Regions from separate parts of the Nocardiopsis lambiniae genome, predicted to be linked through region 1. Evidence: riboswitches for the same ligand, from Rfam matches in the RefSeq annotation. Region 1 holds a riboswitch; the other holds the start of a gene.

Region 1 (3,652 bases):
GACGCTCGGCGAGCAGCCTGGCGCCGGACACGGTGCGACGCTGACGGTCGGCGAACTCCTCGCCCGCCGCCACCTTCAGCGCCACGGCCTTGGCCGCGATCACGTGCTCCAGCGGGCCGCCCTGCATGCCGGGGAACACCGCGGAGTTGATCTTCTTGGCCAGCTCGGCCTTGGTGAGGATCAGGCCGCCGCGCGGACCGCCCAGGGTCTTGTGCGTGGTGGTGGTGACCACGTCGGCGAACGGCACCGGGTTGGGGTGCAGGCCCGCGGCGACCAGACCGGCGAAGTGCGCCATGTCGACCATGAGCAGTGCCCCGATGGAGTCGGCGATCTCCCGGAACCGGGCGAAGTCCAACCGGCGCGGGTACGCCGACCAGCCGGCGATGATCATCTTCGGCTGGTGCTCCTTGGCTAGGGCGGCGACCTCGTCGTAGTCGACGGTGCCGTCCTCGTCGCGCACGTGGTAGGCCACGGCGTTGAGGACCTTGCCGGAGTAGTTGATCCGCATCCCGTGGGTCAGGTGGCCGCCGTGGGCCAGGTCCAGACCGAGGATGGTGTCGCCCGGCTTGAGCAGGGCGAAGTACACGGCCGTGTTGGCCTGGGCGCCCGAGTGCGGCTGCACGTTGGCGTGCTCGGCGCCGAACAGGTCCTTGGCCCGGTCGATGGCGAGCTGCTCGATCACGTCGACGTGCTCGCAGCCGCCGTAGTAGCGGCGGCCCGGGTAGCCCTCGGCGTACTTGTTGGTCAGGACGGTGCCCTGCGCTTCGAGGACGGCCTGCGGAGCGAAGTTCTCCGAGGCGATCATCTCAAGGGTGTCGCGCTGGCGGGCCAGCTCCGCGTCGACCGCGGCCGATACTTCCGGGTCGAGTTCGCTCAGGCTCTTGTTGAGCGTGTTGTCGGTGGCCATCGGGGGTCAGTCCTCGCCTTCGGTCAGCTTGGTGTACTCCTCCGCGGACAGCAGGGCGGCGGGTTCCCCGGACAGGCGCACCTTGAACAGCCACGCGCCGTAGGGGTCGGAGTTGATGGACTCGGGCTCGCCCTCCAGGTCCGCGTTGACCTCGACGACCTCGCCGTCGACGGGGGAGTAGACGTCGCTGACGGACTTGGTGGACTCCACCTCGCCGCAGGTCTGGCCCGCGCTCACCGCGGTCCCCGTGGTGGGGGCCTCGACGTAGACGATGTCGCCGAGGGACTCGGCGGCGAACGCCGTGATGCCGACCGTGGCGACCCCGTCCTCGATCGAGACCCACTCGTGTTCGGCGGTGTAACCCAGCTCCGTGGGAACGCTCACTTCAACTCTCCTTGGAGGTTCTCTTCATTCCTGCCGCGCCGCCGGATGACGGCCGCCCGGCCCGGCCTACGCCTGATCGCGCTCCGCCCGTGCCGACCCCGGTCCGGGGTTCCGCCGTGCGAAGCGCCGAGGTCCCGTTGGTGCGGGACCCACGTCTACGCCTGCCGCTGGTAGAACGGCAGCTCGACCACGTCGACGTCCTCGCCCCGACCGCGCACGTCCACGGTGAACGCTCCGGTCGTGGTGTCGAGTTCGCCGTCCACGTAGGCCATGGCGATGGGGCGGCCCAGGGTGGGAGAGGGCGCGCCACTGGTGATGGAGCCGACGACCGCGCCGTCGCGCAGGACGTCCTGGCCTCGGCGCAGCGGACGGCGTCCGCGCGCTACGAGACCGATGAGGCGGCGGGGGCGCGCGGTGCGGGCGGCCTCCTCCAAGGCGGCCCGGCCGACGAAGTCGCCCTCCTTGTCGAACTTGACCACGCGGCCGAGCCCGGCGTCGAAGGGGGTGAGGTCGGAGGTGAGCTCCTGCCCGTACAGCGGCATGCCCGCCTCCAACCGCAGGGTGTCGCGGGCGGACAGGCCGGCGGGGACCAGGCCCTTGTCGGCGCCAGCGGCCACGAGGGCCTCCCACACCTCGACGGCGCGGTCGGCGGGCCGGACGAAGATCTCGAAGCCGTCCTCGCCGGTGTAACCGGTGCGGGCCAGCAGGGCGGGCACTCCGGCGACGGTGTGCTCGTACCCGGCGTAGTAGCGGATCGAGTCCAGGTCGGCGTCGGTGAGCGGCGCGAGGATCTCTACGGCGCGCGGGCCCTGGACGGCGATGAGCGAGTACTCGGCGGACTCGTCGGTGACCTTCACGTCGAACCCGGCGGCGCGTTCGAGGAGGGCCTCGGCGACGACGTCGGCGTTGGCGGCGTTGGCCACGACCAGGTACTCCTCCTCGCCGAGCCGGTAGACGATGAGGTCGTCCATGACGCCGCCGTCGGCGTTGGTGATCATCGTGTACCGGGCCTTGCCCGGCTTGACCTGTGACAGGTGCCCGACCAGGGCGTGGTCCAGGGCTCGGGCGGCGTCCGGGCCCGTGAGGCGGATCTCGCCCATGTGAGAGAGGTCGAAGAGGCCCGCGGCCTCGCGGACGGCCTTGTGCTCGGCGGTCTCGCTGTCATAGCGCAGGGGCATGAGCCAACCGGCGAAGTCGACGAGCGCGGCACCGGCCTTCTCGTGGATCGCGCGCAGCGCGGTCGGCCGCGGCGCGGAGGTGGGCTCTGACATGGGCACTCCCGAGAGGATGGGCGTCGTGTCGTGCATAGGCGTTGCCATCCTCCCCCTCTGTCATCTGTGCCTGAGAGCTTCACCACGTGCTCGGCGTGGCTTGCACCTTCGGCGAGGGACATGTGGGTCCCTGCTTTCCAGAGTGGTCTCGCCCGTACGGTCCACTGTGCCTGAGAGGTTGTTTCGGGGAGGGATTGCTCCTTCGGCGGCCCGAGCCGGATGCGCGGGCACTCTCCCGTACGGGGTCAGCAACACGTTCAGCCTAGCAGCGGCCGTCGCCGCCGCCCAAGGGTGGCACCTCCGGTACCGGACCGGGCGAATCCCGGGCGGAAGGGGCGGGAAGGGACTACGGTGTGCCCTGTAACGGGACGCGCACCGAGGGGGACGAGTGCTGTTCGACATGCGGAGAACGAGACGGATCGGATGCGCGTCGGTGGTCGGCGCGACGGTCGTGACGCTGCTGGGGTGCTCCGCTCCCCGGGAGGAGGACCCCCCGGACTCCGGGGAGGGGAGGGCCGCCGCCGTCGTCGGTGGCGACGTGGCCGCCTCGGAGCGGGCGGACCTGGCCGACGTGTTCGCGGCGGCCGAGGTGACGGGCACGTTCGTGCTCTATGACACACAGGAACGTCGTTCGGTGCTGGTGGAACCGGAGCGGGCGCGCGAACGCGCCGTTCCGGGGGACACCTTCGACCTGGTGATCGCGCTGACGGCGTTGCAGACGGGCGCGATCACCGACCCCGGTGAGGTGGTGGACGCCGGGGGTCCGGCCCCCCGGGACGCGGTCGACCGGGTGGGGCACGGACCGATGGCCACGTGGGTGGACCGTTTCGAGTACGGCGGTCGCGACATCGGCGGGACCGAGGACGTGGAGGCGTTCTGGTCGCGCGGCCCGCTCGGGATCTCCGCCGTGGAGCAGACGGAGTTCCTGGCCGGGCTGGCCCGGGGGGAGCTGCCGGTGGACGCGGAGCACCAGAGCGCGCTGCGCGAGGAGGTCCTCGTGGAGCGGGGCCGGGGGTACGCGCTGTACGGCCGCTCGTCCTGCGACGACGGCACCGACGCGCCGGGATGGTGGGTCGGTTGGGTGACGGGC
Region 2 (3,652 bases), on a different contig from region 1:
GATACAGGGACGAGCGCCCATCCGGCATGACGACTCGTGGGACGGAGCCGCTGTGAAGCACATGGAGTTCGTCGGCGTCCGGGTTGAGATGCCCTCGAATCAGCCGATAATCCTGCTCAAGGAGTCCGATGGTGACCGCTACCTGACGATCTGGATCGGTGGGGTGGAGGCGACCGCGATCGCTCTGGCGCAGCAGGGCGTCGTTCCGGCCCGACCACTCACCCACGACCTCTTCCGGGACGTCCTGGACGCCCTCGGGACCAGGCTCACGACGGTGAACATCACGGGCCTGAGCGACGGCATCTTCTACGCCGAACTGGTGTTCAGCAACGGCGCGGAGGTCAGCGCCCGCCCCTCGGACTCGATCGCCCTCGCCCTGCGGACCGGGACACCGATCTACGCCCACGAGGACGTGATCGATGAGGCGGGGATGCCCATCCCGGATGAGCAGGAGGATCAGGTCGAGGCCTTCCGGGAATTCCTCGACAACATCTCGCCCGAGGATTTCGAGCGCCGAGCGGAGTAGCGGGGGCGGTGTCGGCGGGAGCCGCCTCTCGCCGCGCCCCGGGAACAGGTCATCTCGATGGGGTTCCGGGCTGGACACGGCCGCGACCTGCGGCTTCGTCCCTTGCCTCCGGTGTTAGATTGGGATTGGGGAATTGATCGTCGTGGTCGGGGCCGAAAAGCGGAGGACGCGCGCGTCGCGCGACCGCCGCGGCACCGGGACGCCCGGGAGCGCGCACTTGACGACGCGCCGAGGGGTGTCGTTGACGCTGCCCTCCGGTCGTCCTACGGTCGGTGCAGTGGAACCCGCGGCGCACCCGTTCCCTCTGTGGACATCCCCTGTCGATACCGCCGCGGGACGAGGAGCCGGAGGTCGGCGTGGCGGTAGCGAGCGGCAAGCGGGAACCCCATGACAGGCGGTCCATGCTGCGGCTAGCGGGGCAGCAGGGCCTACTGTGCGAAGAGGACGTGGTGGCGCTGCCTATGGACGTCGGGTATCGGGGCCCCGCGGCGTGCACGGCCGCAGGGATCACCTACCGCCAACTCGACTACTGGGCCAGAACCGGCCTGGTGGAGCCGAGCGTGCGCACCGGCGCCCACAACGCCCCCCTGTACAGCCTCCCCGACATACTCCTCCTCAAGGTGGCCAAACGGCTCCTGGACACCGGGATATCCCTCCAGCAGATCCGTACCGCGGTCGATCACCTGCGCGGTCGCCCCGCCCCCGAACTGGCCCGGATCACCCTCATGAGCGACGGTGTCAGCGTCTACGAGTGCACCTCCCCCGAGGAGGTCGTCGACCTCATGCAGCGCGGCCAGGGCATGTTCGGGCTGGCGCTGGCCAACGTCTGGCGGGAGCTGGAGGAGACCTTGGGCGTGGTCCCGGACGAGGAGCGCGGCGACCTGCCCCCGGTGACCCCCGCCCCGATGGACGAGCTGGCCCGGCGTCGGCGGGAACGCCGTATCGGCTGACCCCTGTCGGCGCGAGCCGGTGACGGTCCGCGCGAGCGGATCCGGACCGCCGGTGTCCCACCCGACCGGGGCGCGAACGCGCCCCCGCGGCGGACCCGAGCCCGCCCGAACCCCGCGCACCGTCGTCCCCGGCCCGGCCGCGCCGGTTCGACGCGGCTTCGCTCGCGCACGGCCGACCGGCCCCCGAGACCGACCGACCCGGGGGCGTGCCCGACGGCACCCCCGGACGAGGGATCGTCGCCGTCGGATACGGCGGTCCGGCCGCGGATCGTCCGAAGGTGATGACAGAGTGAGTGATGAGGGGTTCGCGCGGATGGACGGCCGCGCGAACCTCTCCATACGTCCTGTCCGAGAGGAGAGGGGGAAGGGTCCGTGCGGAGGGACGGCCGCACGGGCCCTTCCGCGTCGGCGCACCGACGCGATCGGGCCCGGGGTCGTTCCCGGACCGTCCGAGAGAAGAGGGCGTGGGGCCCGTGGGCCCCGTCGGGAACCGTCCGAGAGAGGGCGGTGGAGGGCCCGTGCGGAGGGACGGCCGCACGGGCCCTCGTCGTTCCCTCGGCCGCCCCGGTGATGATCCGGTGCCCGCGCGCGCGAAGAGGGCGGGGACGTGGCGCGCGGAACGCGCGGGGCGGCTCGGCTCCCGGGCGCGGAATCGAGTACGGTCGTAACCACAACAGGGATGAAAACCGACATTCGCCCTGTCCTTACAAGTGCACACCGTCAGCAGGCTGTCGATACCGCGCGGGAGAGACCCCTGGATCCCAGGGGCGCCGACGGGGCAATACTCCCCAGTAACCTCTCAGGCACCACGGACCGCGCGAAGGAGGCCGCTCTGAAGCCTGGGCACCCTCGTGTCCGGTGACAGAGGGGGAGACCGTGAGGAACACCGCCGATCCGTATCGGCCCTGTCACCAGGAGGTCTCCGTGTCCGACCAGCCCGTGAACGTCCCCGGCGCGCCCGCCCGGGTGTTCGCCGACCGCCACGTCGGACCCTCGCCCGGTGCCATCGAGGAGATGCTCAAGACGGTCGGCTACGGCTCCACCGCCGAGATCATGGCCGCCGCCGTCCCCGAGAGCATCCTCACCGCCCCCGGTCGCAACGCCCCGCTGGACCTGCCCGAGGCCATCGGCGAGGCCGAGACCCTCGCCGAGCTGCGCGACCTGGCCGCCCGCAACAAGGTCGTCACCCCCCTCATCGGCCAGGGCTACCACGGCACCTTCACCCCGCCGGTGATCCTGCGCAACATCATGGAGAACCCGGCCTGGTACACGGCCTACACGCCCTATCAGCCGGAGATCTCCCAGGGCCGGCTCGAAGCCCTCATCAACTTCCAGACCATGGTCTCCGACCTCACCGGCCTGCCGGTCTGCGGTGCGTCCCTCCTGGACGAGGCGACCGCCGCCGCCGAGGCCATGACCCTGGCCCGCCGCGCCTCCAAGAGCAGGGCGGACGTCTTCGTCGTCGACTCCGACGTCTTCCCCCAGACCCTCCAGGTACTGCGCACCCGCGCCGAACCCCTCGGCATCGAGGTCGTCGTGGCCGATCTGTCCCAGGGGCTGCCCGACGGCGACGCCTTCGGCGTCCTGGTCCAGTACCCCGCCTCCAGCGGCGTGGTGCGCGACCCGAGCGCCCTCATCGCCGCCGCCCGCGAACGCGGCGCCCTGGCCGTGGTCGCCGCCGACATCCTCGCCCTGACCCTGCTGCGCAGCCCCGGCGACCTGGGCGCGGACATCGCGGTGGGCTCCACCCAGCGCTTCGGTGTCCCACTCGGCTTCGGCGGCCCGCACGCCGGCTACATGTCCGTCACCGAGAAACTGCGTCGCCAGATCCCCGGCCGCCTCGTCGGCGTCTCGGTCGACGCCGCCGGCCGTCCCGCCTACCGGTTGGCCCTCCAGACCCGCGAGCAGCACATCCGCCGTGAGAAGGCCACCAGCAACATCTGTACCGCCCAGGTGCTGCTGGCCGTCATGGCCGGGATGTACGCCGTCCACCACGGCCCGCACGGCCTGCGCGCGATCGCCGAGCAGGTGCACGCGCACGCCATGGACATGGCCGACGCCCTGACCGCGCGCGGCTTCGAGATCGTCCACGCGTCCTTCTTCGACACCCTGCGCGTGCGGGTGCCCAGCGCCGACCGCGTGCTGGAGAACGCCCTGGCCGCCGGCTACAACCTGC

Evidence for each region. Region 1 has a riboswitch for glycine ahead of gcvT (glycine cleavage system aminomethyltransferase GcvT). Riboswitches for the same ligand answer to the same signal wherever they lie in the genome.
Region 2: linked by a shared signal. The riboswitch ahead of gcvP (aminomethyl-transferring glycine dehydrogenase) and the one ahead of gcvT (glycine cleavage system aminomethyltransferase GcvT) in region 1 are both predicted to bind glycine.

Annotation. Positions count from the first base shown of each region.
Region 1 is NZ_JAVREP010000018.1:60,077-63,728, reverse strand. Features, by position in the region: gene RM479_RS21970 (serine hydroxymethyltransferase) at 1-907, opposite strand, end outside; gene gcvH (glycine cleavage system protein GcvH) at 914-1,291, opposite strand; gene gcvT (glycine cleavage system aminomethyltransferase GcvT) at 1,447-2,562, opposite strand; glycine riboswitch at 2,710-2,810, opposite strand; gene RM479_RS21955 (penicillin binding protein transpeptidase domain-containing protein) at 2,963-3,652, shown strand, end outside.
Region 2 is NZ_JAVREP010000010.1:198,520-202,171, forward strand. Features, by position in the region: gene RM479_RS16710 (bifunctional nuclease family protein) at 53-526, shown strand; gene RM479_RS16715 (MerR family transcriptional regulator) at 988-1,476, shown strand; glycine riboswitch at 2,209-2,302, shown strand; gene gcvP (aminomethyl-transferring glycine dehydrogenase) at 2,401-3,652, shown strand, end outside.